Regions from separate parts of the Streptomyces sp. NPDC096152 genome, predicted to be linked through region 1. Evidence: riboswitches for the same ligand, from Rfam matches in the RefSeq annotation. Region 1 holds a riboswitch; each other region holds the start of a gene.
What was found. A riboswitch is a leader RNA that binds a small molecule or an ion and turns the genes downstream of it on or off. The one in region 1 is predicted to bind cyclic di-AMP.
Positions count from the first base shown of each region.

Region 1 (9,814 bases):
CTTCCTCACCCAGGTGAAGGCGATGGGCCGGGGCACCGCCCGGTTCGTGCCCGGAATGCTGCACGGCGCGCTGACCATGCTGGTCACCGGTGCCGTCCTGGTCGGCCTCAACCAGGCCGACGGCCACCACGTCGACAACATCAAGATCGGCGTGAAGCTGGCGCTGCTGATCGTGATCCTCGGCCTGGTCTACGTGAAGCGGGACGAGGAGAAGGCGGACAAGAGCCTGTTCGGCCTGGTCGGCCTGCTGACCACCGTCAACATCTTCATCGCGGTGCTGTGGACCTGAGCGGTAGCCGCCCTTCTCCGGATCCGGGCGGTCGCCTTCCCCGCGCCCTCACGGGCGCGCCGGTCAGCGAGCGGCCCGCAGCTCGGCCCGCGCGGCCCTGACGGAGCCCGTCCCGACGGCCGACCACGCCGCCACCGCGACCCACAGCAGCAGCTCCCCGGGAACCTCCAGCGAGGGCACGCCGACCACGGCGGCGACGGACAGCGTCGCCGCCGCCGTCATGCCCAGGGGGAACACGGTCGCCCAGCGGCGCACGTCGTAGCGCAGGCGCGGCCAGGCCAGTTCGGCGGCGAGCAGGACGCCGTACAGGAACAGGTCGAGCATCAGCAGCGCGACGGTGACGGTGCGCAGGACGCCGCTGTCGTCCTTGTCCCACAGGTACATCCCCGACCCGGCCGCGGTCATGAGCTGCGTCCCGGCCAGCGCCGAGATCGCCGCGGCGCCACTCGCGATCCACTGGTCCCCGGCCCCCTCGATCACCTGCACCGGGTCGAACCGGGCGACCGCGAACACGTACAGCGCCAGCCCGAGCCAGAACAGCACCAGCGACGCGTGCGCCAGCCAGGCCGACGTCTCCGCCCCGGCCACGGCCGCGCCCAGCACGGCCAGCCCCTCGGTGGCCACGCAGCCCAGGAACACCGACCCGGGCATCCGGCGGCCGACCCTGCGCAGCACCCGCAGCAGCAGCCCCGGCCACAGCACGACGGCCAGCGCGAGCAGCGCCTCGGCCAGGATCCGCGCGCCGAGCTCCGAGAAGCGGGTCCCCAGCACGGCCGTGGCGGCCACGGCCGTGAGTGCGCCCGGCGTCCCCGCCTCCGCGAGCCACTCCGACCGCTCGCGCACCAGACGCAGCACGAAGCCGGCCGCCAGCCCCAGCCAGGCGGCGCACGCCAGGACCAGCGCGATCCAGGACAGCGCCTCGTAGCCCGTCGTGTGCAGGCCGGCCGACAGGATGCCGGTCGCCATGACGGCGGACCCGGCGGTCGACGGACGGTGCACCCACCAGGCGCCGAAGGAAGAGGTGCGGGGCATGGCCCGATGCTAAGGATCTTCGCGCGCCGCACACGCGGGGCACGCGCCGGGGCGTACGCGAAAGGGTGCGGGCGGGACGGCGCGCTGAAGGGCGACGGGCGGGCGGCGGTCGAACGAGTGCGGGGCGGGGACGGCACGGTGCGCCGTTCCCGCCCCGCCTCCAGGGCTGCTGTGGGGCCTCAGGCGGGCCGCACCACGCTGTGGATCGCGGACTCGCCGTCGTAGTAGATCGACTCCTCGCGCACATACGCGCCGGGCTTAGGGGCGTGGATCATCATGCCGTTGCCGATGTAGATGCCGACGTGGCTGATGTCGTCGTAGAAGAAGACCAGGTCACCGGGTTGCGCCTGGGAGAGCGAGACCGTCGTCCCCGCGTTCACCTGGTCGTAGGTGGTGCGCGGGAGGGAGACGCCGGCGGCCTTCCAGGCGGCCTGGGTGAAGCCCGAGCAGTCGTAGGAGTCGGGGCCCGTCGCGCCCCACACGTACGGCTTGCCGATCTGGGCGCGGGCGAAGGCGAGCGCCTTGTCGGCCTTGGTGGCGTACGACGTGCCGGACGTCGAGGAGCCCGAGGTGCCCGTGGAGCTGGTGGACCCGGTGGACCCGGTGGAGTCCGACGACGTGCCGGAGCCCGAGGCGGCGGCCTGCTGCTGGGCGGCGGCCTGCTGCTGGGCGGCGGCCTGCTCCGCCGCCTGCTTCTTCGCCAGCTCCGCCGCCTTGCGCGCGGCCTCCTCCTGCTTCTGCTTCTCGATCGCCGCCAGCCGCGCCTTCTCCTCGGCGTTCAGCTTCGACAGCAGTTCGCGGGCGTCGGCGAGCTTCTTCTGGACGGTGGCCTTGGCCGTCCTGATGTCGCGCTGCGACTCGGTGAGCGTCTCCAGGCTTCGGGTGGCCTCCCGCCGCTTCTCCATGGTCGCGGACTGCTGGGTGACGTAGTCGTCGACCATGCCCTTCTGCCGGTCGGTGAGCCGTCCCATCAGATGCGACTGGTCGAAGTAGTCCTGCGGAGTGTCCGCGAGCAGGAAGGTGGCGGTGCCGGAGGCGGCGGCACCGGTGCGGTACTGGGCCGCGGCGAACGAGCCCAGTTCCTCGCGCGCTTTGTTGAGCCGGTCCGTGCGCTTGGCGACGTCGTCGAGGAGCGAGGCCACCCGCGTGCGCTGCTTGCCGGTCGTCTCCTTGGCCTCGTTGTACTTCTCCGTGGCCGACTCCGCCTGGCGGTACAGGTCGTCGACCTTCTTCTCGACCTCTTCGATGCTCGGTCTGCCGTCCGGCGCGGGGGCGGCCTCGGCCGTCTGGGAGAGCAGGGCCACGGAGGTGAGGGCGGCCGTGGCCAGGGCCGGCGTGCGTATGCCTGCTACGCCCGGAACGGCGGGGCGGGACTTGCGGTGCGACGCCAAGGGAGGCGACTCCTTCCATCGTCCGCCTACCGGGTTAGCTGTCGGGTTCGGGCGGGTGGTTCGGAAGGGTTGCCCTACGGTCCGCGCCCGCTGGGAGGCACGGACCGATTCACCCCAAGGTCGGTGTGGGTCCCCGGCTCCGGATCGCCTGGCGGCGGGACCGGACTCGGCGGAGGCCGCGCGGCCCGGCGTCGTTCGCCGGTGAGGTCGTGCGGCCTGACGGCACGCTAGCCAACTCGTGTGGCTCCTGTGAAGGTTGATGCGCGATATGCCCGATACATTTTCGTGACCTCGCATCACTTGTGCGGTGGACGTGACGGGGTCGCTCCGCAGCGTGAGGGAGCTGCCCCAGGGGCCTGCCTGCGAGACCTGCCCCGGGTCCGCCCCCGTGGGCGGGGCAGGCCGCCGGGCGCCGGGATCGTGTGATGTTCCGCGGGCGGCCCCGGGTTGTCGGTGGGGCGCCCTAGACTCGTAGCGAGATGAGCAGCCTCTTTGACGACAGCTTCCTGGCGGACCTCCAGGCCCCCCGCGGCCACGAGGAGGAACCTCCGCCGCCGCCCGAGGACGATCACGCTCCGGAACCGGTTCCGGACGATCTGTTCGGCGGGAAGTTCGACCTGCCGCCGGACCGGGACACCCACTACCGCGACGGCGCGCCACGCCCGGCGGTGGACCCGGCCGCCCTCCTCGAGGGGCTGAACGAGAACCAGCGCGCGGCGGTCGTCCACTCCGGCACCCCCCTGCTCATCGTGGCCGGTGCCGGTTCCGGCAAGACCCGCGTGCTCACCCACCGCATCGCCCATCTCCTCGGCGAGCGGGGCGTCCACCCCGGCCAGATCCTCGCGATCACCTTCACCAACAAGGCTGCCGGCGAGATGAAGGAGCGCGTCGAGCAGCTCGTCGGCCCGCGCGCGAACGCGATGTGGGTCATGACCTTCCACAGCGCCTGCGTCCGCATCCTGCGCCGCGAGAGCAAGAAGCTGGGCTTCACCTCCTCCTTCTCGATCTACGACGCCGCCGACTCCAAGCGCCTGATGGCCCTGGTCTGCCGCGACCTGGACCTCGACCCCAAGCGCTACCCGCCGAAGTCCTTCAGCGCCAAGATCAGCAACCTCAAGAACGAGCTGATCGACGAGGAGGACTTCGCCGCCCAGGCCACCGACGGTTTCGAGAAGACCCTCGCCCAGGCCTACGCCCTGTACCAGTCGCGGCTGCGCGAGGCCAACGCCCTCGACTTCGACGACCTGATCATGACGACGGTCAACCTGCTCCGCGCCTTCCCCGACGTCGCCGAGCACTACCGCCGCCGCTTCCGGCACGTCCTCGTCGACGAGTACCAGGACACCAACCACGCCCAGTACGCCCTCGTGCGGGAGCTCGTCGGCACCTCCGAGCACCCCGTGGACGTCCCGCCGAGCCAGGACGACCTGCCGCCGGCCGAGCTGTGCGTGGTCGGTGACGCCGACCAGTCGATCTACGCCTTCCGCGGCGCGACCATCCGCAACATCCTCCAGTTCGAGGAGGACTACCCGGATGCGACCACGATCCTGCTGGAGCAGAACTACCGCTCCACCCAGACCATCCTGAGCGCCGCCAACGCGGTCATCGAGCGCAACGAGTCGCGCCGCCCGAAGAACCTGTGGACCAACGCCGGCTCCGGCGCCCGCATCACCGGGTACGTCGCCGACACCGAGCACGACGAGGCGCAGTTCGTCGCCGACGAGATAGACCGGCTGACGGACGCGGGCGACGCGAAGGCCGGCGACGTCGCCGTCTTCTACCGCACCAACGCCCAGTCCCGCGTCTTCGAAGAGGTCTTCATCCGCGTCGGCCTGCCCTACAAGGTCGTCGGCGGTGTCCGCTTCTACGAGCGCAAGGAGGTCCGGGACGTCCTCGCCTACCTGCGCGTCCTGGCCAACCCCGAGGACTCGGTGCCGCTGCGCCGCATCCTCAACGTGCCCAAGCGCGGCATCGGCGACCGCGCCGAGGCGATGATCGACGCCCTCTCCCAGCGCGAGAAGATCAGCTTCCCGCAGGCGCTGCGCCGCGTCGACGAGGCGTACGGCATGGCCGCGCGCTCCACCAACGCGGTCAAGCGGTTCAACACGCTGATGGAGGACCTGCGGACGATCGTCGAGTCCGGCGCGGGACCGGCGACCGTCCTGGAGGCCGTCCTCGAACGCACCGGCTACCTGGCCGAGTTGCAGGCCTCCACCGACCCGCAGGACGAGACCCGCATCGAGAACCTCCAGGAACTCGCCGCCGTCGCGCTGGAGTTCGAGCAGGAGCGCGGCGAGGGGGAGGCGGCCACCCTGTCCGACTTCCTGGAGCAGGTCGCCCTGGTCGCCGACTCCGACCAGATCCCCGACGAGGAGGACGGCGACGGTGTCATCACGCTGATGACCCTGCACACCGCCAAGGGTCTGGAGTTCCCGGTGGTGTTCCTGACCGGCATGGAGGACGGCGTCTTCCCGCACATGCGCTCCCTCGGCCAGACCAAGGAGCTGGAGGAGGAGCGGCGCCTGGCGTACGTCGGCATCACCCGCGCCCGGGAGCGGCTCTACCTGACCCGCTCGGCGATGCGCAGCGCCTGGGGCCAGCCCTCGTACAACCCGCCCTCCCGGTTCCTCGAGGAGATTCCGGCCATGCACGTGGACTGGAAGCGGACGGGTGCCGCGGCACCGGTGTCCTCCGGTCCGGCGTCGGGTCCGGCCGCCTCCCTGTCGTCCTCCCGCTCGCGCTCGTCGGCGTCCGGCGCGTCCGGCTTCGCCACCCGCCGGACCTCCGAGAAGCCGGTGGTCTCGCTCGCGGTCGGCGACCGGGTCACGCACGACCAGTTCGGGCTCGGCACCGTCGTCGCGGTCAAGGGCACGGGCGGGAACGCCGAGGCGACGATCGACTTCGGCGACACCAAGCCGAAGCGGCTGCTGCTGCGGTACGCGCCGGTGGAGAAGCTCTGAGGGCAGGCCCCGCGCCTGGTCGGGCCGGGTCGTGCCCGCGTCCGATCAGGTGGGGTGCCGGCTTGCCGGATCGGGTGGGGTGGTGCTGGGTGCTCGCCTGATCAGGTGGGGTGGTGCTGGGGGTGGGGTGCTGCCCCTCCGCCGGCTCAGGTCGGGTCGAGGCCGTGGCTGCGCAGCCACGGCAGCGGGTCGACCGCCGCACCGCCGCCCGGCCGCACCTCGAAGTGCAGGTGCGGGCCGGTGGAGTTGCCGGAGTTGCCCGAGTACGCGATCGGCGTGCCGGCCTTCACCACCGTGCCGGAGGGGACCCGGTAGCTGGAGAGGTGGCAGTACCACGTCTCCGTGCCGTCCTTCGCGGTCAGGATCAGCATGTTGCCGTAGGCGCTGTTCCACTGGGTGCGGACCGTGCCGTCGGTCGCCGCCATCACCGTGGTCCCGTACGAGACGGGGAAGTCGATGCCGGTGTGCACGGACATCCAGTTCACGCCCGCCTGGCCGAAATAGGCGCTGAGCCCTTTCTGCAGAACCGGGAGCACGAACTTGGGGCGCAGCCGCTCCTTGCGGGCCGCATCCTCCGCCGCCTTCTTCGCCTCGGCCACCTGCTGCGCCTTGAGGTCGATGCGCTCCTGCGTGCGGCTGGCCCGGTCGGCGAAGTCGTCCGCGCCGGCGGACAGGCTCTGCAACTGGGTGTCCAGCTTGTTGTTGGCGGTGGACGGCCGCACGGAGTGCGCGTCGGACGCGGAGGCGGTGGTCTCCGTGCTGTCGTCGGTCAGTCCGCCGACAGAGGCGGCGGCGATCCCGGCGACGCCCATCACACAGGCCGAGGGCACGGCCACGGTCAGCAGCGCGGAGCGTTTGGTCGGCGTGCGGCGCCGCGAACGGCCCGCGGCGCGGGTGGCCGAGCGCGGGGCCGGAGCGGCCTCTTCCTGGTCGTCGAGCAGCGGGCCCACCGGCGGCAGTGCGCCGGTGGTGCTCAACTCGTCGTCCACGGCGGAGGGTTCGTCGTAGGCGACCTGGTCGAAGGTGGCGGTGGCCGGCGCGCCGGTGACCTCGTCGAAGCCGTCGGCCCCCGGTGCGTCCGCGGTGGTACCGGCGGTGTTCCACTGCGTGGCGTCGTACGCGCCGGTGTCGAAGGTCTGCGTGCCCCAGTCCCAGTGAGTCGCCCCGTCCGGGGCCGTCCCGTCCAGGGCGGTGCCGGTGCCGGGCTGGTCGGGCTGGTGGGCCCCGGGCTGGAGCCAGTCGTTCGCGTCCCACTGGCCGGAGGCGTCCGAGAGGGCGTCGACGGGGGCGCTCTGCGGGGGCACGGCGGTCAGCGGCTGGTGGCCGACCGTCCAGGCGGTGGCGTCGTAAGCACCGGTCTCGTAAGCACCGGTCTCGTAGGCACCGGTGTCGTAGGCGGCGTGGTGCTGGGCCGCGTACGCGTCGTAGTGCTGGGTCTGGTGGCTGCCCGTGGTCCAGTGGGCCGTGTCGTACGCACCCGTGGAGTGGCCGCCGTCCGGGAGTTCGCCGAAGAGGGGGTCGGACGCGTAGCCGGCCGTGCCGTGCGCGAGGTCCGTACCGGTGTGGAAACCGGTGGCGTCGTAGTCGCCGTACGTGGTGAAGTCGCCGTGGACGGCGTCCGGTCCGCCGTACGACGCGTACGGCGCCGAGGCGGCATCGGAGGCCGGAGCCGGGGTGGTCATGGTCCCCGACGGATGGCGGTCGTTCACCGACTTCTCTTTCGCCTCGACAACAGGGGCTGCCAGAGCAGTGCGGCGACTGTACCCGGCGGTACGCGGGCGCGACAATCTTCCGCAGGTTTCCCGCGCGGGAAACGGGGGCAATCGCCCGTGTTTCGGGGGAGTGCGGACACGGCTTGGCTCTGTGTTCGAGTTTCGTTCGAGGTCGGGGCGGCGGTGGACGCCTGAAGTCGGCCGCCGCGGTCGGGGGTTGCGGCCCCCGGAGGCGGCCCGCCGACGGGTGCCGGCCGTGTCTTCCTGGCGCCGCACCGCGGTTCATCCCGCGGTCGGATCGTGTTCTCCGAACGGTCGGCGCGTGCTCACCGCGTGCTCACTGCGTGCTCGCGGCACGGTCGACTCGTGCCGCGGCGCGGCCGCACCGCGCTCACGCCACGGTCAGGCCGCCCCGGCGCCGGGCCGACCGGTCCCTCGGCCGGACGGTGTCGAGGGCCTGCCGTATGCCGGCGGCGACGGCCGGGTGCACCGGCATGGCGAGGTGCCCGATGCCGCTCACCCGCACGTTCTCCACCGACAGGTCGGGGTGCTCGATGCAGGCCGAGTCCAGCGGATCCATCAGGTGGTCGAGGTCGCTCCAGAAGCTCACGAAGTGTGTATGGCAGCCGGGCGCGGGCTGGGACAGCTCCTCGATCAGCTCCGAACCCGGGCGCATCTGGCGCACGATCGGATGAGCGTTGGCCAGCGGTGCCACCCGGGTGCCGGAGTGCGGGGTCCCCAGGGTGACCAGGGTGCGGACCCGGAGGTGGCCGTCGAGCCGCTGCACGTAGTACCGCGCGATCAGGCCGCCGAGGCTGTGCCCGACGACGTCGACCTGTCCGCTTCCGGTGCGCTCGCAGATTTCCTCGATGTGCCGGCCGAGCAGTTCGGCCGCGGTGCGGATGTCGCAGGTCAGCGGGGAGTAGTTGAGGGACTCGATCTGCTGCCGGCCGTGCTGGGCGAGGCTGCGGCGCAGCAGGACGAACACCGAGCGGTTGTCGATGAAGCCGTGCAGCAGGACCACCGGGGGCTTGGCCTCCGTCGGCAGCTGCGCGGCGCCGTCGGGCGCTGGGAGCGGGGAGGCCGGCCCGCGGCGCTCCTGGATGATGCCCGAGGGGTACAGCAGGAGGTGGCCGGCGAGGATCGCCAGCTCCAGGGCGGTCGCCTTCAGGAGGGACAGGGAGAGCCCCGCCAGCCGGATCGGGAGCAGGCGCTGGCAGAGCGGAACAATGGGATCTGCGACCCTGGTGACCTTCATGGCCGACCTCCTGTCGACACGCGGCAGGACGGCGTCGTCCCCCGTGTGTCCTCGTGGGCGGCCGCCACGAGGGTGCTCGGCGGGACATACGAGGGGCACCTGGGGTGGGTCCGGCGTGCGGCGCCGGTGGCGCCGCCGGTTCGACGCGGCTGCCCGCCGGTGTGGCGGCGAGGCCCCCCGCTGTCGTGCCGTACCTGCCCTGTGTGCCCTTCCTGCCCTCGCCGATGCGCCGTACCGCCCCGGCGCGCGGCCTGCGGCGCGGTGGTACGACGACCTCGTTGCGGCTCCCGTGGCGCTTGTGCCCGCTGCGGGCCCCGTGCCGCGGAAGAGTGCGGCCCGTGGGCCGCGAGGACGCGGAACTCCGCGCGGCGCGGGGGTCCCCCCGGCTCGACAAGCCCGGGGGAGTGTCCCACCGTGTGATTTCCCCCTCGGTGTGCACCGTGAAACTGCCGGTTGCGGGATGCTGGCGATAACGTTCGTTCACTTCCCCGGACGATGTGGTGCGGGGCGCCCGTGCCGTAGAGGCGCAACCGGTGCGATGAGCGGCGGAAGCCGTCGAACATGTGGTATGCCCGGCATGTTCGATGCGCTCGACATGTGCGGTACTTGACGGTACGGATGGATGTAGTCGCTTCATGGAGGCAGTGATGGGTGTGGCAGCCGGTCCGATCCGCGTGGTGGTGGCCAAGCCGGGGCTCGACGGCCACGATCGGGGCGCCAAGGTGATCGCGCGGGCGCTGCGCGACGCCGGTATGGAGGTCATCTACACCGGGCTCCACCAGACCCCGGAGCAGATCGTCGACACGGCGATCCAGGAGGACGCCGACGCGATCGGCCTGTCCATCCTCTCCGGCGCGCACAACACGCTGTTCGCCGCCGTGATCGCCCTGCTGCGGGAGCGTGACGCCGAGGACATCGTGGTGTTCGGCGGCGGGATCATCCCCGAGGCGGACATCGCGCCGCTGAAGGAGAAGGGCGTCGCGGAGATCTTCACGCCCGGCGCGACCACCCAGTCGATCGTGGACTGGGTCCGGGCGAACGTGCGTCAGCCCGCCCAGGCGTAGGGCTTCCCGGGGCCGGGCGGGCACGGTCGTCCCGTCCGGCGTCCGTGGGCGAGGGCGTCGGCGGTCCGGGGGCGCCGGAGGCGCGTAGGCGTCCCGCTTCGCCCCGGC
Region 1 covers NZ_JBIWFW010000003.1:624,472-634,285, reverse strand. Annotated here, with positions in the region: gene ACIQ9G_RS13060 (hypothetical protein) at 1-289, shown strand, start outside; gene ACIQ9G_RS13055 (hypothetical protein) at 353-1,321, opposite strand; gene ACIQ9G_RS13050 (NlpC/P60 family protein) at 1,501-2,712, opposite strand; cyclic di-AMP (ydaO/yuaA leader) riboswitch at 2,720-2,879, opposite strand; gene pcrA (DNA helicase PcrA) at 3,192-5,672, shown strand; gene ACIQ9G_RS13040 (M23 family metallopeptidase) at 5,819-7,381, opposite strand; gene ACIQ9G_RS13035 (lipase family alpha/beta hydrolase) at 7,776-8,642, opposite strand; gene ACIQ9G_RS13030 (cobalamin B12-binding domain-containing protein) at 9,290-9,706, shown strand.

Region 2 (9,814 bases), on a different contig from region 1:
ACCGAGTACGGGGACGTACGTGCGACTGGCCAGGCCTCACCCGGGGTTGGCCCCGGGCCGGGGCGGGGTCAGACCTTGGAGACCTCGACGTTCCCCTTGAAGCGCGGGAACGCGCTGCGGCCGGCGTACACCGCGGCGTCGTCGAGGATCTCCTCGATGCGCAGCAGCTGGTTGTACTTGGCGACGCGCTCGGAGCGGGCCGGGGCGCCGGTCTTGATCTGGCCGCAGTTGGTGGCGACGGCCAGGTCGGCGATGGTGACGTCCTCGGTCTCGCCGGAGCGGTGGGACATCATGCACTTGAAGCCGTTGCGCTGGGCCAGCTCGACCGCGTCGAGGGTCTCGGTCAGCGAGCCGATCTGGTTGACCTTGACCAGCAGCGCGTTGGCGGCGCCCTCGTCGATGCCCCTGGCCAGGCGCTCCGGGTTGGTGACGAACAGGTCGTCGCCGACGAGCTGGACCTTGTCGCCGAGCTGGTCGGTGATGGTCTTCCAGCCCTCCCAGTCGTCCTCGAACAGCGGGTCCTCGATGGAGACCAGCGGGTACGCGGCGACGAGCTCGGCGTAGTAGTCGGTCATCTCGGCGGCCGTGCGGGCCTTGCCCTCGAAGAGGTAGGAGCCGTCCTTGTAGAACTCGGACGCGGCGACGTCGAGCGCCAGGGCGATCTGCTCGCCGGGGGTGTAGCCGGCCTCCTTGATCGCCTCGAGGATGAGGTCCAGGGCCTCGCGGTTGGAGCCGAGGTTCGGGGCGAAGCCGCCCTCGTCGCCGAGGCCGGTGGACAGGCCCTTGCTCTTCAGGACCTTCTTCAGGGTGTGGTAGACCTCGGTGCCCCAGCGCAGGGCCTCGGAGAAGGACTCCGCGCCGATCGGGGCGATCATGAACTCCTGGATGTCCACGTTGGAGTCGGCGTGCGAGCCGCCGTTCAGGATGTTCATCATCGGCACCGGCAGCAGGTGCGCGTTCGGGCCGCCCAGGTAGCGGAAGAGCGGGAGGTCGCTGGCCTCGGAGGCGGCGTGGGCGACGGCGAGGGAGACGCCGAGGATGGCGTTGGCGCCGAGGGAGCCCTTGTTGTCGGTGGCGTCCAGGTCGAACATGGCCTGGTCGATCAGGCGCTGCTCGGTGGCGTCGTAGCCGACCAGCTCCGGGCCGATCTGCTCGATCACGGCGAGGACGGCCTTCTCGACGCCCTTGCCCTGGTAGCGGCTCGGGTCACCGTCGCGGAGCTCGATGGCCTCGAAGGCGCCGGTGGAGGCGCCGGACGGGACGGCGGCACGACCCGTGCTGCCGTCGTCGAGGCCGACCTCGACCTCGACCGTGGGGTTGCCTCGGGAGTCCAGGATTTCCCGGGCTACGACGACGTCGATGGACGGCACGAGCATCTCCTTCGTGGATGTGACGCTGGTTGTGCGGGGCTGGTGTGCCTTGCGCCTAGAGCCTAACCGCCACGGGCCGCCGGCCGACCGACCGACCGTCCCGTGGACAGGCTGACCGTACACATTGTTCACGCGCGGAACAAAGGGGCCGGGGAAACCGGGACCACTTGGAGACACAAAAGCCCCGCCCCGGTGCGTACGGGGGAACACGCACCGGGGCGGGGAGCCCGTGAGGGCGGGAAGCGGCCCCTCGCGTGACCCCCAGGGGGGCCGGGGTCACGCGCGGGAGGGGCCGGTGGTCCGGCTACCGGGCCGCTGTCACTTCAGGTGCAGCTGCTGGCCCGGGTAGATCAGGTTGGCGTCCTGGACGATGTCCTTGTTCAGCTCGAACAGCTTCTTCCAGCCGCCCTGCACCTTGTGCTTCTGCGCGATGGTGCTGAGGGTGTCGCCGGCGACCACCTTGTACTCGCCGTCACCCTTCTTGACCTTCTTGCCGGTCGGGGTGGTGACGGTCTTCTTGGCGGCCGGACGCGTCGCGGAGCGGTTGGCGGCCTGCTTCTCGGTGGAGCGGGTGGTGGTGCTCTTCGTCGAGGTGCCGGTGCCACCGCTGTACGGGGTGCTGGACAGGTTCTTGCCGCAGACCGGCCAGGCACCCTTGCCCTGGCTCGCGAGAACCTTCTCGGCGACGGCGATCTGCTGCGACTTGCTCGCCAGGTCGGCGCGGGAGGCGTAGGCGGTGCCACCGAAGGCGGCCCAGGTGGAGTTGGTGAACTGCAGACCGCCGTAGAAGCCGTTGCCCGTGTTGATGGACCAGTTGCCACCGGACTCGCACTGGGCGACCGCGTCCCACTCGGAGGCGGTGGCGGCGGAGGCCGTGCCGGTCGCCATCAGCGGGGCGGCGACTGCGGCGCCGGTGACACCGGCGAGGGCGATGGCGCGGGTGGCCTTGGACGGACGACGGTGCTTGCCCTTGCTCGAAAACAGCATGGTGGATCCCCTCACCGACGCCTGCGAGGTGAGCTGTCGGGTTCGGGCCGGTTGAGTTGCCCGGCCGTGCCCCTCGCGGCGCACGGCTTCACCCCTAGCCGGTCCGGCTCAACCGCCGGATACGGCACTTACCTTGGGTCCCCCGCTCCTGCCTACGGCGCATGACGCGACGACTGGTCCCGGGCAGCCGCTGGCAGGATTCGGCGTTGCGACAGCCGGGGCTCGTGGTGACGAGCGGACACGACCGTAGACACGCGATCCGGGGAATTTCAAAGACGATCAGGGCTTCTGAGACCCATCCCACACTTTCACCTAATCGGACATTAGGTGCTAAATGCGCCCCGAATTCCCCCTACTTTTGGGTGGTTTCGGTAGGGAGATCAAGGGTCTGACCGGCGAAAATGTGATTCGGGTCGGCACCGATCGCATCCTTGTTCGCCGCATAGAGCGAACGCCATCCGCCGTCGAGGTCAAGGGAGTCGGCGATGGACGCGAGCGAGTCCCCGGCGCGAACGGTGTACGAGTCGTCCACCGTGGCGCGCGCGTCGGCGTCGCCGCGCGAGGCGTGCCGGCCGGAGGAGGTGTCGACCCGGATGTCGGCCGGGCCCTCCGCCGCGCTGCCGCCGCGGTGCCGACCACCGATGGAGCCGGTGTCCACCAGCGCGGAAGAACCGCCGACTTGGGCGTAGTTGTCCGAGTCGTCCACCTCGGGAGACATCGAGGGAGAGCTGCCGGAGTCATGCGATGCACCGGCATCGGCGGATGTGTCGGACTTACCCGATTCACCCTTCTTGCCGGATGGCGTGGGCGACGAGGGCGAAGTCGATGGCGTCGCGCTGGAATCGTCCGAGGAACCGGACGAACCGTACCTGCCGTGCGAAGAGTCGGACGAACCGGACGAGTGGGATATACCCGGCGCCGCGTTGGACAGTCCCGAGTCGGTCGAACCGGACGAACCGGAGGAGTCCGGCGAGCCGGACGAATCGCCCCCCAGGCCGGTGTCGACGTTCGCCGCGCCGGAGTCCTTGGTGAGGCCGGACAGCAGACCGCAGGTGGGCCAGGCGCCGGGACCCCGGTCGGCGAGTATCTTCTCGGCGACGGATATCTGCTGGGACCGGCTGGCCTGGTCCGCGCTCGGGGCGAAGGAGACGCCGCCGTACTTCTCCCAGTCGTCCTGGGTCAACTGCAATCCGCCGTAGTAGCCGTTGCCGTTGTCGGCGCTCCAGGAGCCGCCGCTCTCGCACTCCGCCACCTTGTCCCACGTGGTGCCGTCGGCCGCGCTCGCGCCGGAGGCGCCGAGCAGCGGAAGGGCGATGGCGGATCCGGTCACACCGGCCGCGACGAGGATGGCCGGGGCCTGGCGGGGGCGACGGTGACGGCCGTTCCCGGGGAGCATGCGGAAGCCTTTCGCGTGACAGCGGTGACCGGCGCGGCGGGAAACGCTCTCCGCCACGCTGATGCGTGAACGTAGCGGGTACCGATCACTTGTCACAAGTTCATGCCGCGCAGATCACGTGAAGATCACATAGTTGAGAGTGCGTCACTTTTCCTTCACCGGCGCACCGGCCGGGGGACGACACCTGCCGTACTCAGGCAAGGGGCGTGAACCGGACGGGCAGCGTGCGCAGGCCGCGCATGATGAGCCCGCCGCGCCAGCGCAAGTCCGCCGGGTCCGCGTCGAGTCGGAGGTCCGGCAGCCGGGTCAGGAGGGTGGCGAGCGCGGTCTGGCCCTCCAGCCGGGCGAGCGGGGCGCCGAGGCAGTAGTGGATGCCGTGCCCGTAGCCGAGGTGCTGGTTGTCGCGCCGGCCGAGGTCGAGCACGTCCGGGTCGGCGAACCGCCCGGGGTCCCGGTCGGCGGCGGCGAGGACGACGAGGACCGGGTCGCCGGGCGCGATGTCCTGCCCGCCGATGGTGAGCGGCCGGGTGGCGAACCGCCAGGTGGCCAGTTCCACGGGGCCGTCGTAGCGCAGGAGTTCCTCGACCCCGGTCTCCAGCAGGCCGCGTTCCCCGGCCGCCAGCGAGTCCTGCAGCCGGCGCCGCTGCCCGGGGTGGGTGAGCAGGGCGTAGGTGCCGTTGCCGATGAGGTTGACGGTCGTCTCGAAGCCCGCGAAGAGGAGGATGAAGGCCATCGCGGCGGCCTCGTTCTCGGTGAGGTGCTCGCCGTGGTCGGAGGCGCGGATGAGACCGGAGATGAGGTCCTCGCCCGGTCCGGGCTCGGCCGGGAGCGCCTGCCGCTTGCGGTGGATGAGGTCGGCGAGATAGCCGCGCATCCGCTTCACCGCCCGGGCGACCCCGCCCCGCGGGCCTCCCCCGTGCCGGATCATCATGCCCGCCCAGTCCCGGAAGTCGTCCTGGTCCTCGCGCGGGACGCCGAGCAGGTCGCAGATGGCGTAGATGGGAAGCGGGAAGGCGAACTCGTGGATGAGGTCGGCCGTGCCGCGCTCGGCGAACCGGTCGATGAGGTCGTCGGCCAGCTCCTGCACGCGCGGCGCGAACTCGGCGACGCGGCGGGGCGTGAACGCCTTGCTGACCAGCCGGCGCAGCCGGGTGTGGTCCGGCGGGTCGATGTTGAGCAGATGGGTCATCAGCTCGGCCTTGCGCTCGCCGGGGATGCCGGTCTTGCCCTTGGCGTGCGCGGGCTCGTCGTGGTGCGCCGGGTTCTTGCTCAGCCGCTGGTCGGCCAGGGCCTGCTTGGCGTCGGCGTACCGGGTGACCAGCCAGGCCTCGACCCCGCTGGGCAGCCGGGTGCGGTGCACCGGGGCATGCTCGCGCAGCCAGGCGTACGCCGGGTAGGGGTCACTCGCGAACTCCCAGGTGAAGAGCTCGGGGGCGGGGCTGTCGGGTCCGGGGTGGTCCGGCGGGGGCTGGGCGGTCACTCCTCGACGTTATCCGGCCGTGCGGCGGCCGCTCGCTCCGTCTCCCTGATGGCGTCCCGGTAGGCGCGGGCCGCCGCGCGCAGCGCCGCCTCCGGGTCGACGCCCCCGGCCTCGGCGCGGGCGGCCATCGCCAGCAGTTCGTAGCCGACGCCCTCCGCCTTCGGCAGCGGCACGTCCAGGCCCGCCGTGCGCACCCGGGACGCCAGCTTCGCGGCCAGGGCGAGGCCGGGCTGGCCGAGCGGGACGCCCTCGGTGACGGAGGTCCGGCGCTTCTCCTCGGCCTTGGTGCGCAGCCAGTGCTCCTTGACCTCCTCGGGGGTCGCGGCCGTCTCCTCCCCGAAGACGTGCGGGTGGCGGTGGATCAGCTTGGCGACGATGCCGCCGGCGACGTCGTCGATGGAGAACGGCGCCTCGGGGTCCTCCTCGGCGATCCGGGCGTGGAAGACGACCTGGAGCAGGACGTCCCCGAGCTCCTCGCGCAGCTCGGCGCGGTCGCCGTCCTCGATCGCCTCGACCAGCTCGTACGCCTCCTCGATCCCGTACTTCGCCAGGCCCTGGTGGGTCTGGCGGGAGGACCAGGGGCACTCGGCGCGGATACGGTCCATGACCTGGACCAGGTCGAGCAGCCGGGCGCCCGGCAGGTCGTAGGAGGCGGGCAGCAGCTCCAGCTCCGGCATGGCGACCCGGCCGGAGCCCGCGAGACGGGCGAGTCCGTCGGTCAGGGCCGGTTCGCCCTCGCCGGTCGCCACCACCACGACCGTGCGGCCCCCGGCACAGGCCGCGACCAGCTCCTCGGCGGTCGGCGCCGCCTCGTCCACGGCCACGCCCGCCTCGCGCAGATAGGGCAGCTGCGGGTGCGCGCCGTCCGCGCACAGCACCCGGTCGGCCACGCGCAGCGCCTGCCAGGCGGGCCAGGACAGCAGGCCCGGCGCGACCCGGTGGCTGGTCGTGAGCAGAACGACGCGGCCGGGGGCGGCGGCCGGCGCGTCCGGAGCGGCGTCGATGCTGGTGGTGTTCACGCTCCGAACGTAACGCACGGGACCGACAGCCCCGCGGGCCGTCCACAGACGTCCGCCGGGCCCCCGCGGGGGCTCGCCAGGGGCCCGGCGGACGCCGCCGTCGGACCGTGCGTGTCAGGCGTCCGTGTCAGGCCCGCGTATCGGGCGTGCGCGTCAGGCCGTCTGCTGCGCGGTCTGCGTGGAGACGTCGCGCAGCCACGGGCTCTTCGTCTCGACGCGAGTGCTCTTCTGGACGTCCCAGCTGCCGTAGCGCGGGTTGAGGTCGACGCGCAGCGACCGGGAGGCGTCGGACAGGGCCTTCCAGAACGCCGGCTGGCTGGTGTCGGCGTGCAGCTTGGTCGCCAGCTTCTGGGCCTCCAGCTGGAGGCGGAGGTTCTCGTCCAGGCGCTTCGGCGGCACCCCGTACTGCTGGAGCCAGGCCGTCTGCAGTCCCTTGCGGCCGCCCGCCTGCCGCTCGAGGCCGGTGCGCATCTGCTGGATCTCCCGGCGGCTGACGGAGACGCCCGCGTCCCGGGCGGCCCGGTCGAGGACCCGGTTGAGGACCAGCTGGTGCAGGGTGTCCCGGGCGAGCGTGCCGGTCCGGGCGACCACCCGCTCGTACTGCGCCGCGTCGGGCACGGCGGCGCGCTGCGCCTGCCGTACCTCGTCCACCCTGCTCTGCAGCTGCGCGACGGTGATCCGCTGCCCGCCGACCACGGCGGCGGCGCCGGGATGGGCGTCGTTCCCGCAGGCGGTGAGGGCGGGGGCCGCAGCGGCGATCACGGCGGACAGGACGAGCGCGGTGCGACGGCGGCGGTGCAAGGAAGCCTCCCGAGGAGAGATTGTGCGACGGTGCACAAAGTCTTGCGATGATCGATGGTAGGCAGCGGCCGGGCTCCGGCCAACCCATTGGACCAACGATTCACCACGAGTTCGGGCACCGCCTCGCCGCCCGGGCCCTCGGCTCGGCTCGCCCACCGCCGCGCCCCGGTAGCTCAGCCCCGTTCGCGCACCGCCGCACCGCCCCGCGCCGCTCAGCTCCGGCCGCGCACCGCCGCGCCCCCGTACCGCCCCCGCCGCTCAGCTCCGGCCGCACACCGCCGCGCCCCCGCACCGCCCCCCGCCGCTCAGCTCCGGCCGCGCACCGCCGCGCCCCCCGTACCGTCCCGCGCCGCTCAGCTCCGGCCGCGCACCGCCCGCTCGACGGCCGCGGCCACGTCGGCGCGCACCCCGTCGCCCGCGGCGACCGTGGTCACGTTCCCGCCGGAGCGGCCACCGCCGCCGACCAGCACGAAGCCGACCTTCGCGTACCGCGGTGCGGTCTGGGCCGCCGCCGTGGTCTCGGGCCGGCCGACGGCCAGGACGACGTCGCAGGAGCGCTGCAGCATCCCGTTGAGGAAGGGCCGCGCGTTGCCGACGCTCTGCTCGCCGCTCACCTGGGAGTAGCTGACCCGGGCGTGGGTGGCGAGGGAGGCGTCCTGCATGCCCTGCCAGGCGCGGGCGGCGGTGGTGCCGGTGATGCCGTCCTTGCCGGTGAGCAGGCAGGCGTCGGTCTCGGTGTAGTGCCGGGCGCGGGTCTCGGGGATCGGCGGCCGGTCGTCGTGCCCGAGCAGCAGCACGCCCGCCACGACCAGCGCGGCGACGACGGCCACCGCGCCCGCCGCGAGCGCGATGGTGCGCCCGCGCAGCGAGCGCAGCCGGCTGACGGCGGCCCGCCCCACCCCGGCGAGCCGCCCGCCCGCCGGGGTCCGCGCGTCCGTCGCCGGGCGCGCCCGCGTCACCTGTCTGACCTGTTTGGCCACGAGAACCGCCCGCTCCTGTCCCAGCTCTTCTCTCGGATTCCGCGTCAGCCGGTGATGGCGACGGGCGCGTCCCACGCGTCGCGGTCGACGGTGAGGGTGATGCCGCCGTGCGACTCCTTGCTGTTCACCATGTACTGGTGGCCCCGGCTGTGGTTGGTGAACTGGGTGGAGCCCCAGGGCCAGTCGGTGGTGGTGGTGTTCTGCTTGTCCCACAGGGCGTACCAGAGGTTGCCCGGCAGGTCGGTCTTGTCCGTCGCGGTGGCGATGGCCTTGGCGCTGGAGCTGGTGAAGCCGTAGAAGCCGGTGCGGTAGGTCTTGGCGCGCAGGGCCTTGTCGAAGGAGCGCACGTAGGTGAGCACGGCGTCGTTGCACGACTTGTTGGTGATGTCGTACGGCTCCATGTCGAGGTAGACCGGGCTGCCGGCCTTCATGCCGAGCGCCGAGGCCTTGGCGACCGCGTCGGCCCCGTCGCTCGCGCCGAGGGAGGCGGCGGTGGAGGCGGTGAGCTTCTCCGGGTTGGAGCTGGTCTGGCACGGCGGCTGGGCACCGACGTAGATCGGGATGAGCTTCCAGCCGATGGAGCTGACCGACTTCACCCAGGAGGCGGTGAGGTTGGGCTGGTTGCAGCCGCGGTTCTTGCCGCCGACGTAGACGGCGGCGGCGCCGTAGAACCCGGTGTGCCAGGCCTTCATGGTGGACAGCGAGGGCGCGGTGCAGGTGTCGAAGGCACGGCCGGTGTACGTCTTCTGGGCCGGCCAGGTGGTGGCGGCCATCGAGGTCTGCGCCGCGATCCCGGCTCCCGCGACGACGGCGGCCCCGGCCGCCGCCCACGTGACGTACCTGCGCTTCCTGGACTGCCGGTGCTCGGCCATGCCCACCCCTTTTTATCTGTGCGTGCGCGCGCGTTCGTCCGCGCGCATGCGTGTGGAGCGGCGTACGACGACGGTCGGGCATCGTGCGTCCGCTGAAAAACGTCGCTTGGTCCCCTGAAACGGCTTACGGCGCGCGTGAGTCCGTCTGCCGGCACTCTCCCCGGCGCCCGTAGCGGATCGCAAAGTAACCGATGGTGCCCCAGCGCACGGGAAACGGAGCCCCTTGTTCAGCACATGATTCCCTCAAGCAACGGCAAAAACTTCCGTCTCACTAGTGGCGGACGTGCGCCGCGCACGTCAACTCGCCGTTCTTGACCTGTTGTTGAGCAACCCCATACCCGTACGTGTAATATGCACGCGCTGGACGCCGTAGGGTCCGATGGCCGCTCCCCTGCCTCAAGCAGCCGCTCGTCCGGCTCAGTTGCTCTCCCCAGAAGGACTCAGATGCACATCCCGTCCCGCACCGCCCGCGCCGCCCGTGTCCTCGCCGTGGCCGCGCTGCCCCTGGCCCTGGCGGCCTGCGGATCCCAGCAGGCCACGTCCGCCAAGGGGTCGGCGTCCTCCTCCCCCGCCAAGGACCCGAACGCGGGCCTGCTGACCGGCGCGCAGATGAAGAAGGCGCTCGCTCCGGCGTCCTTCTTCCCCGCCGGCTTCGCGGTGGACCCGAGCGGGGCCAGGGACTCCGGCGACACCTACACGGCGCCGTCGACGGCCCCCGCGGCCAAGCCGGACTGCGCGAAGCTGGGCGGCACCGCCTGGATCGCGGTCACCGGGATCTCCGGTGTGTCCTTCGCGCAGAACGACTACGTCAGCAAGAACACCTCCGAGGACATCGCCCAGGAGATCGACGCCTACCGCGGCACGACGGCCTCGGACGTCGTGAAGGCCGTGCAGAAGACGGCCGCGGCC
Region 2 covers NZ_JBIWFW010000007.1:461,399-471,212, reverse strand. Annotated here, with positions in the region: gene eno (phosphopyruvate hydratase) at 69-1,370, opposite strand; gene ACIQ9G_RS25450 (transglycosylase family protein) at 1,689-2,357, opposite strand; cyclic di-AMP (ydaO/yuaA leader) riboswitch at 2,361-2,527, opposite strand; gene ACIQ9G_RS25445 (transglycosylase family protein) at 2,710-3,753, opposite strand; gene ACIQ9G_RS25440 (cytochrome P450) at 3,947-5,233, opposite strand; gene ACIQ9G_RS25435 (nucleoside triphosphate pyrophosphohydrolase) at 5,230-6,252, opposite strand; gene ACIQ9G_RS25430 (SurA N-terminal domain-containing protein) at 6,406-7,053, opposite strand; gene ACIQ9G_RS25425 (hypothetical protein) at 7,407-8,033, opposite strand; gene ACIQ9G_RS25420 (glycoside hydrolase domain-containing protein) at 8,078-8,905, opposite strand; gene ACIQ9G_RS25415 (hypothetical protein) at 9,350-9,814, shown strand, end outside.
Region 2: linked by a shared signal. The riboswitch ahead of ACIQ9G_RS25450 (transglycosylase family protein) and the one ahead of ACIQ9G_RS13050 (NlpC/P60 family protein) in region 1 are both predicted to bind cyclic di-AMP.

Region 3 (9,814 bases), on a different contig from region 1:
CGTGGCGAACTTCTTCGCCACCGCCGCCAGTTCGGCGGAGACCAGCTTGCGCAGCTCCGCGTCCGACTCCAGGATCCGGGTCAGCTCCTCGATCTCCGCGATGAGCCTGTCCTTCTCCGCCTCCAGCTCGATGCGGTCGAACTTGGTCAGACGGCGCAGCGGCGTGTCGAGGATGTACTGGGTCTGGACGTCGCTCAGCGAGAAGCGCCGCATCAGGCGCTCCTTGGCCTGTGCGGAGTTCTCGCTGGAGCGGATCAGGCGGATCACCTCGTCGATGTCCACCAGCGCGGTGAGCAGGCCCTCGACCAGGTGCAGCCGGTCGCGCCGCTTGCCCCGGCGGTACTCGCTGCGCCGCCGCACCACCTCGAAGCGGTGGTCGAGGTAGACCTCCAGCAGCTCCTTCAGGCCCAGCGTCAGGGGCTGGCCGTCCACCAGCGCGACGTTGTTGATGCCGAAGGACTCCTCCATCGGCGTCAGCTTGTACAGCTGCTCGAGGACCGCCTCGGGCACGAAGCCGTTCTTGACCTCGATGACCAGGCGCAGGCCGTGCTCGCGGTCGGTGAGGTCCTTGACGTCGGCGATGCCCTGGATCTTCTTGGAACCGACCAGGTCCTTGATCTTGGCGATCACCTTCTCCGGGCCGACCGTGAAGGGCAGCTCGGTCACGACGAGGCCCTTGCGGCGCGCCGTCACCGTCTCCACCGTGACCGTCGCGCGGATCTTGAAGGTGCCCCGGCCGCTCTCGTAGGCGTCGCGGATGCCGGACAGGCCCACGATCCGGCCGCCGGTGGGCAGATCGGGGCCCGGGACGTGCTTCATCAGGGCGTCCAGATCCGCGTTCGGGTGGCGGATCAGGTGGCGGGCGGCCGCGACGACCTCGCCGAGGTTGTGCGGCGGCATGTTCGTGGCCATGCCGACCGCGATGCCCGACGCGCCGTTGACCAGCAGGTTCGGGAAGGCGGCGGGCAGGGCGACGGGCTCCCGCTCCTGACCGTCGTAGTTCGGCGCGAAGTCGACCGTGTCCTCGTCGATCGACTCCGTCATCAGGCTCGTCGCCTCGGTCATGCGGCACTCGGTGTACCGCATGGCGGCGGGCGGGTCGTCGTTGCCCAGGGAGCCGAAGTTGCCGTGACCGTCGACCAGGGGCACCCGCATGGAGAAGGGCTGCGCCATGCGCACCAGGGCGTCGTAGATCGACGCGTCGCCGTGCGGGTGGAGCTTGCCCATGACCTCGCCGACGACGCGAGCGCACTTCACGTAGCCGCGTTCGGGGCGCAGGCCCATCTCGTTCATCTGGTAGACGATGCGGCGGTGGACCGGCTTGAGGCCGTCCCGGGCGTCCGGCAGGGCGCGCGAGTAGATGACCGAGTACGCGTACTCGAGGAAGGAGCCCTGCATCTCGTCGACGACGTCGATGTCGAGGATCCTCTCCTCGTACGGCTCGTCGGGCGGCGGGGTCTTCGTGCTGCGGCGGGCCATCGCTGCCGGCTCCTTGCTGAAGCGTTGACGGGATCTGACGCGGACCATTGTGGACCGCGCGACTGACAGTGCGGACCAGGACCCGGCACCCGTTGCTTCACCCGGGGTTCCAAGGGGCCGTCGGAGCCGCCCCCCGGGGGTGGCGAGGCGACGGTTGCGGCACCCGCGGGGCGTGCGCGGCGCGGCACCCCGCTCTCGCTTTCGGCCCGCCCTCCCGTGCTCGCTCTCGGCGTACGACCTCCGGGAACTTCGCCAGGCGTGCGCGCGCTTGCATACAGTGGCAGGACGGCAGGAAAACGGCGGTTTCGACGACCGCCACCGCGATCGAAGGGACGTACATGCCCAAGGGTCACACGGCCACAGCCGAGGCAGGCTCCGGCGGCCTGACAGCGACCGAGCACCGCCTGGCCAACGGCCTGCGCGTGGTGCTCTCCGAGGACCACCTGACCCCGGTCGCGGCGGTGTGCCTCTGGTACGACGTCGGCTCCCGCCACGAGGTCAAGGGACGTACCGGTCTGGCTCACCTTTTCGAGCACTTGATGTTCCAGGGCTCCGCGCAGGTGAAGGGCAACGGCCACTTCGAGCTGGTGCAGGGCGCGGGCGGCTCGCTGAACGGCACCACCAGCTTCGAGCGCACCAACTACTTCGAGACCATGCCCGCCCACCAGCTCGAGCTCGCCCTCTGGCTGGAGGCCGACCGTATGGGCTCGCTGCTCGCGGCCCTCGACGAGGAGTCGATGGAGAACCAGCGGGACGTCGTCAAGAACGAGCGCCGCCAGCGCTACGACAACGTTCCGTACGGCACCGCGTTCGAGAGGCTCACCGCGCTCGCCTACCCGGAGGGCCACCCGTACCACCACACGCCCATCGGCTCGATGGCCGACCTGGACGCGGCCACGCTGGAGGACGCGCGCGCGTTCTTCCGCACGTACTACGCGCCCAACAACGCCGTCCTGTCCGTGGTGGGCGACATCGACCCCGAGCGGACGCTCGCCTGGATCGAGAAGTACTTCGGCTCCATCACCTCGCACAACGGCAAGCCGCAGCCCCGCGACGGCTCCCTGCCCGAGGTCATCGGCGAGCAGCTGCGCGAGGTCGTCGAGGAGGAGGTCCCGGCGCGGGCGCTGATGGCCGCCTACCGGCTGCCGCACGACGGCACGCGCGCGTGCGACGCGGCGGACCTGGCCCTGACCGTCCTGGGCGGCGGCGAGTCCTCCCGCCTCTACAACCGGCTGGTGCGCCGGGACCGCACGGCCGTCGCGGCCGGGTTCGGCCTGCTGCGGCTGGCCGGCGCGCCCTCCCTGGGCTGGCTGGACGTGAAGACCTCCGGTGACGTCGAGGTCCCGGTCATCGAGGCCGCCATCGACGAGGAGCTCGCCCGGTTCGCCGAGGAGGGCCCGACCGCCGAGGAGATGGAGCGGGCCCAGGCCCAGCTGGAGCGCGAGTGGCTGGACCGGCTCGGCACCGTCGCGGGCCGCGCCGACGAACTGTGCCGCTACACCGTCCTGTTCGACGACCCGCAGCTCGCCCTCACCGCCGTGCACCGCGTTCTGGAGATCACGCCGGAGGAGGTCCAGGAGGTCGCCAAGGCCCGCCTGCGCTCCGACAACCGCGCGGTGCTCGTCTACGAGCCGGTCGCGGCCGAGACCGAGGGCGCGGACGCCGCGGCCACCGACGACACCGAGGAGGCGGCGAAGTGACCGAGCTCGCCACGATGGAGTTCCACCCCCGGCCGCAGGCGGGCGAGGCCAGGCCGTGGGCGTTCCCGGCCCCCGAGCGCGGGACGCTGGACAACGGTCTGACGGTGCTGCGCTGCCACCGTCCCGGCCAGCAGGTCGTCGCCGTCGAGGTGCTGCTGGACGCGCCCCTGGAGGCGGAGCCGGCCGGCCTGGACGGCGTCGGCACGATCATGGCGCGGGCCTTCTCCGAGGGCACCGACAAGCACTCCGCCGAGGAGTTCGCCGCCGAGCTGGAGCGCGCCGGCGCCACTCTCGACGCGCACGCCGACCACCCCGGCGTCCGCCTGAGCCTGGAGGTCCCGGCGTCGCGCCTGGCCAAGGGGCTCGGCCTGCTCTCCGACGCGCTGCGGGCCCCCGCCTTCACCGAGAGCGAGGTCGAGCGGCTGGTGCGCAACCGGCTCGACGAGATCCCGCACGAGCTGGCCAACCCGTCCCGCCGCGCCGCCAAGGAGCTCTCCAAGGAGCTGTTCCCGGCCTCCTCGCGCATGTCGCGCCCGCGCCAGGGCACCGAGGAGACGGTCCGGACCATCGACTCGGCGGCGGTCCGCGCCTTCTACGACCGCCACGTCCGCCCCGCCACGGCCACCACCGTGGTCGTCGGCGACCTCACCGGCATCGACCTCGACGCGCTGCTCGGCGAGACCCTGGGCGCGTGGAGCGGCTCGCAGGCCAAGCCGCGGCCCGTGCCGCCCGTCACCGCCGACGACACCGGCCGCGTGGTGATCGTGGACCGCCCGGGCGCCGTCCAGACGCAGTTGCTCATCGGCCGTATCGGCCCCGACCGGCACGACCGCGTGTGGCCCGCCCAGGTGCTGGGCACCTACTGCCTCGGCGGCACCCTCACCTCCCGTCTGGACCGCGTCCTGCGCGAGGAGAAGGGCTACACCTACGGCGTGCGGGCGTTCGGCCAGGTGCTGCGCTCCGCTCCCGACGGCTCGGGCGCCTCGATGCTCGCGATCAGCGGCTCCGTCGACACCCCGAACACCGGCCCGGCGCTGGGGGACCTGTTCACGGTCCTGCGCAAGCTCGCCGCCGACGGTCTGACCGACGCCGAGCGGGACGTCGCCGTGCAGAACCTGGTGGGCGTGGCACCGCTCAAGTACGAGACGGCGTTGGCCGTGGCGGGCACGCTGGCCGACCAGGTCGAGCAGCACCTGCCCGACGACTACCAGGCGACGCTGTACCAGCAGCTCGCCGCGACCGGCACGGTGGAGGCCACCGCGGCGGTCGTCAACGCCTTCCCGGTGGACCGCCTGGTGACCGTCCTCGTCGGTGACGCGGCGCAGATCAAGGAGCCGGTCGAGGCCCTCGGCATCGGTCAAGTCGGCGTCGTGGCAGCCGAATAGGCGGCCGCGGCGCCCGCGCGGCACGGGTCCGCGCCCACCCACCCGCGCGGGCGGCCGGCGAGCGGTACGCGTGAGGGAGCCCCGGTGGCCGAAGTGTCACCGGGGCTCCCTGATGTCCGAATTGAGGGAGAGGCTGCCTTTCTGCCCTGTGTCCTGCGCTACAAAACCCACCATTCGTTTGGGATTTGAAAGCGGGCCCGTTTAGCGTCGGTCCGGCTGTCCGTCAGGCAACGCGCCGCGCCCGCGGCACCGGACAGTCATCGCCGAGTCCCCGTACGGCGCGAGCCAGGGGAGCCGGGGACCCACCGTCCCTGGGGTGAATCGGACACCCGCGCGTGCCGCGAGGGGGTCCGTAGGAGACCTTCCTGCTCCGAACCCGTCAGCTAACCCGGTAGGCGAGAAGGAAGGAAAGGAACAACGTCTGCATGGCGTTCACCCGCGCCACCGGGAAGCACCGTCGTCCCAGCCGGATGCACCGCACCACCGCACGCGCGGTGGGCGTCGCCGCCCTCACCACCTCCGGCGTCCTCGGCACCCTCTCCGCCGCCCCGGCCCTGGCCGCCGAGACGCCCGCTCCCGAGGACACCGGTCTCACCCCGGTCGTCACCATCGGTGACTCCGTCGCCGAGAAGATCGACGCACAGGCCGTCGCCCAGCACCGGGCCGCCGCCCAGAAGCAGGCCGAGGAGGCCGCGCGCGAGAAGGCCGCCGAGCAGGCGCGGAAGGCCCGCGAGGCGGCGCGTGAGGCCAAGGAGCGCGCGGCCCGCGCGGCCGAGCGCAAGCGCCTCAACACCTTCGTGGCGCCGATCTCCGACTCCTACGTCTCCACCGGGTACAAGACCGGCGGCACCCTGTGGTCGTCCGGCTCCCACACCGGTATCGACTTCCACGCCTCCAGCGGCACCGCCGTCCACGCGGTCGGCACGGGCACCGTCGTGAACACGGGCTGGGGCGGGGCGTACGGCAACCAGGTCGTGATCAGGATGGCCGACGGCATGTACACCATGTACGGCCACCTGTCGTCCATCGGCGTCTCGGTGGGCCAGAAGGTCGTGCCGGGCCAGCAGATCGGGCTCTCCGGCGCCACCGGCAACGTCACCGGACCGCACCTGCACTTCGAGGCCCGCACCACCCCGGAGTACGGCTCCGACATCGACCCCGTCGCCTACCTCCGCAAGCACGGCGTCGACGTCTGACGCGGCACCGGCGCCGCCCGCCTCCCGCGCATCCGAAGCCCCGGCTCTCGCAGCCGGGGCTTTCGGCGTTTAGGACGCCCCGCTGTCCAAAAAAACTCCATGGATTCCGACCCGCCGTCGGAAATTCCGGCTCATTGCAATAGAGTCACGGAACGGGCGTCCATCGTCGACGTTTCACGGGGATTAAGGCGGAGGTCGGTCATGCGTATTCCGGCGCACTCGGTGTGCACGGCGATCCGGGACGACATCGTCGCAGGCGTCCACGAGCGCGGCAGCCGGCTCACCGAGGAAGTCCTCGCGCGCCGCTACGGCGTCTCGCGCGTCCCCGTGCGCGAGGCCCTGCGCACCCTGGAGGCCGAGGGTTTCGTGGTGACCCGGCGGCACGCGGGCGCGTGTGTGGCCGAGCCGACCGAGCAGGAGGCGGCGGACCTGCTGGAGATGCGGATGCTCCTGGAGCCCCTCGGCGCCGCCCGCGCGGCCCAGCGCCGCACCGAGGCCCATCTGAAGGTCCTGCGCGGCCTGGTCAGGCTGGGCCAGGAACGGGCCCGCAGGGGCAGCAGCGAGGACCTGCGCTCCCTGGGCGGCTGGTTCCACGAGACGCTCGCCCAGGCCTCCGGCAGCCCCGCGCTGACCTCGATGCTGACCCAGCTGCGGCACAAGATCTCCTGGATGTACACGGTCGCGGCGCCGGCCGACCCGGTGGAGTCCTGGGTGGAGCACGGCGCCATCGTGGACGCCGTCGCGCGGGGCGACGGCGAGCGGGCGCGGACGGTCACCGCCGTGCACACCGAGCGCGCGACGGCCGCGCACCGGCTGCGTCCGCCCGGCGCCGCGCCCCGCGCCGACCGTGTGAGGACTTCGCAACATCCCGTAAACACGTCGGGCCCGTGCTATTAACACGAGCACCGTATACAAAGAAGGGATATTCGGCCGAGGTGTATTTCGGCTGCCCTTTTCCATGACCCCGGGAATTTCCGATCGGCGTGCCCCGAGGGGTGCGCGCCGTCCCAGGACGAATGTCCGCGCCAATTCGTCGGACCCGCCGAAACGTCGGACGGACCCGCCGGAACGCAGGAGGCCGCGCCGCCCGGAAAGGGCGACGCCGCCTCCTGCGCGCGGTGAGGCGGTCAGACCGTCTCGGGGAGCTCCTCGAGCCCCTCGGCGACCAGCTTGGCCAGCCGGTCGAGGGCGATCTCCGCGCCCTCGGCGTCGGAGGCCAGGACGACCTCCTCGCCGCCCTGGGCGCCGAGGCCGAGGACGGCCAGCATGGAGGCCGCGTTGACGGGGGTGCCGTCGGCCTTGGCGATCGTCACGGGGACCCCTGCGGCCGTGGCCGCCCGGACGAAGATGGAAGCGGGGCGGGCGTGGAGGCCCTCGGCCCAGCCGACGTTGACGCGGCGCTCAGCCATGTGATGCTGCCCTTCAGGTGTTCAGGGTTGTCTAGACCAGTTTTCCATATCGCGCGGCACCCTCCCGGAGCGGTCCGGTGTTCCGTACCCGGGAGGGCGTCGGGCCGCGGCCTCGGCCCGACATGTGCCTCCCACAGACTGCCTCGCGCCGTCGCCCTCGCGCCAGGGCGCGCCGTGCGGACCCCGACCGGACAGGCCCGGGTCCGCACTGATCCGAAAGGAAGATCCTGGCCGTACTCTGGGGCCCATGCAGAGCTCGTCGGACCGGCATGTGTACCCCGCCCACTGGGAGGCCGACGTGGTGCTGCGCGACGGCGGCACCGCACGGATCCGCCCCATCACCGTCGACGACGCCGACCGCCTGGTCAGCTTCTACGAGCAGGTGTCGGACGAGTCGAAGTACTACCGTTTCTTCGCGCCCTACCCACGCCTGTCCGCGAAGGACGTCCGCCGCTTCACGCACCACGACTTCGTGGACCGGGTGGGCCTCGCGGCCACGGTGGGCGGCGAGTTCATCGCCACCGTGCGCTACGACCGCATCGGCGCCGACGGCATGGCCGCGACGGGTCCCTCCGACGAGGCCGAGGTCGCCTTCCTCGTGCAGGACGCGCACCAGGGGCGCGGGGTCGCCTCCGCCCTCCTGGAGCACATCGCCGCCGTCGCGCGCGAGCGCGGCATCCGGCGCTTCACCGCCGAGGTGCTGCCCGCCAACAACAAGATGATCAAGGTGTTCACGGACGCCGGCTACACGCAGAAGCGCAGCTTCGAGGACGGCGTCGTCCACCTGGAGTTCGGCATCGAGCCGACGGACCGCTCGCTGGCGGTGCAGCGCGCCCGGGAACAGCGAGCCGAGGGCCGGTCGGTACGGCGCCTGCTGGCGCCCGGGTCGGTCGCTGTCGTCGGAGTCGGCCGCACCCCCGGCGGCGTGGGCCGCAGCATCCTCGGCAACATCCGCGACGCCGGGTTCACCGGCCGCCTGTACGCCGTGAACAGCGCCTTCGCCGAGGACCTGCGGGAGATCGACGGGGTGCCCGCGCACCGCTCGGTGCGGGAGATCGACTCCCCGGTCGACATCGCGGTCGTCGCCGTGCCCGCCGACCACGTCCCCGAGGTCGTCACCGAGTGCGGCGAGCACGGCGTCCAGGGGCTCGTCGTGGTCTCCGCCGGATACGCGGAGAGCGGCCCCGACGGACGCGAGCGCCAGCGCGCCCTCGTGCGGCACGCGCGCGCGTACGGCATGAGGATCATCGGGCCCAACGCCTTCGGCGTCATCAACACCTCGCCCGGCGTCCGGCTGAACGCCTCCCTCGCGCCCCGGATGCCCCGGCCCGGCCGCATCGGGCTGTTCGCGCAGTCCGGCGCCATCGGCATCGCGCTGCTGTCCCGGCTGCACCGGCGCGGCGGGGGCGTCACCGGCGTCACGGGCGTGTCGACGTTCGTGTCGTCCGGCAACCGGGCCGACGTCTCCGGCAACGACGTCCTGCAGTACTGGTACGACGACCCCGACACCGACGTCGCCCTCATGTACCTGGAGTCCATCGGCAACCCGCGCAAGTTCACCCGGCTCGCCCGGCGCACCGCCGCGGCGAAGCCGCTGGTCGTCGTCCAGGGCTCCGGCAGCGGCCCGCAGGGGCACACCGTACGGGCGACGCGGCTGCCGCACGCCACGGTGTCCGCGCTGCTCCGGCAGGCCGGGGTGATCCGCGTGGACACGATCACCGAACTGGTCGACACGGGCCTGCTGCTCGCCCGGCAGCCGCTGCCCGCCGGGGCGCGCGTGGCGATCCTCGGCAACTCCGAGTCGCTCGGCGTGCTGACGTACGACCGCTGCCTCGCCGAAGGGCTGCGCCCGCAGCGTCCCGTGGACCTGACGACGGCGGCCTCGGCGGAGGACTTCCGCGCGGCGCTGGCCCGGGTGCTCGCCGACGACACCTGCGACGCCGTGGTCGTGACGGCGATCCCGGCCGTGGGGGAGGGGGCCGCCGAGGACGCCGCCCTGGCCGAGGCGCTGCGGTCGGCCGCGGAGACGGTGCCCGGCAAGCCGGTGCTGGTGGTCCACGTCGAGCTGGGCGGACTCGCGGAGGCGCTGTCGGCGGCGGCCAGCACCGGCCCGCAGGCGGGCCCGGACACCGCCCCCCAGGCTGGACCGGACGCCGGTGCGCAGACCGGCCCCGAAACTGGCCCGCAGGCCGGACCGGACGCCGGCCCGGGCACCGCCCCGCAGGCCGCCCGAGACGCCGCCCCCCAGCCCGGCCCGGACACCCGCAGGCCCCCCGCCGCGGCGCCCCGAGCGGGCGCGGAGCCCGCCGCCGCGGCGTCCGCCCCGGCGCCCGAGACCCCGGCACCCGAGGCCTCCGGCGCCTGCTCCCGCCTGATCCCCGCGTATCCCGCCGCCGAGCGAGCCGTACGGGCCCTCGCCGAGGCGGTCAGGTACGCCCAGTGGCGGCGCGACGCCGCCGACCCCGGCAAGGTGCCCGAGTACGACGACATCGACGAGAAGGGCGCCGCCCAGCTGATCGACGGGCTGCTCGCGCGCGGGCAGGGGCTCACCCTCGGAGCCGAGGAGACCGGCGAGCTGCTCGGCCGCTACGGCATCCCCGTCCGCCGGGCCCTGCCCGCGCCGACTGCCGACGCCGCCGCCGAGG
Region 3 covers NZ_JBIWFW010000011.1:80,060-89,873, reverse strand. Annotated here, with positions in the region: gene ACIQ9G_RS32105 (DNA topoisomerase (ATP-hydrolyzing) subunit A) at 1-1,479, opposite strand, end outside; gene ACIQ9G_RS32100 (M16 family metallopeptidase) at 1,818-3,179, shown strand; gene ACIQ9G_RS32095 (M16 family metallopeptidase) at 3,176-4,564, shown strand; cyclic di-AMP (ydaO/yuaA leader) riboswitch at 4,816-4,976, shown strand; gene ACIQ9G_RS32090 (M23 family metallopeptidase) at 4,990-5,760, shown strand; gene ACIQ9G_RS32085 (GntR family transcriptional regulator) at 5,962-6,657, shown strand; gene ACIQ9G_RS32080 (HPr family phosphocarrier protein) at 6,888-7,169, opposite strand; gene ACIQ9G_RS32075 (GNAT family N-acetyltransferase) at 7,417-9,814, shown strand, end outside.
Region 3: linked by a shared signal. The riboswitch ahead of ACIQ9G_RS32090 (M23 family metallopeptidase) and the one ahead of ACIQ9G_RS13050 (NlpC/P60 family protein) in region 1 are both predicted to bind cyclic di-AMP.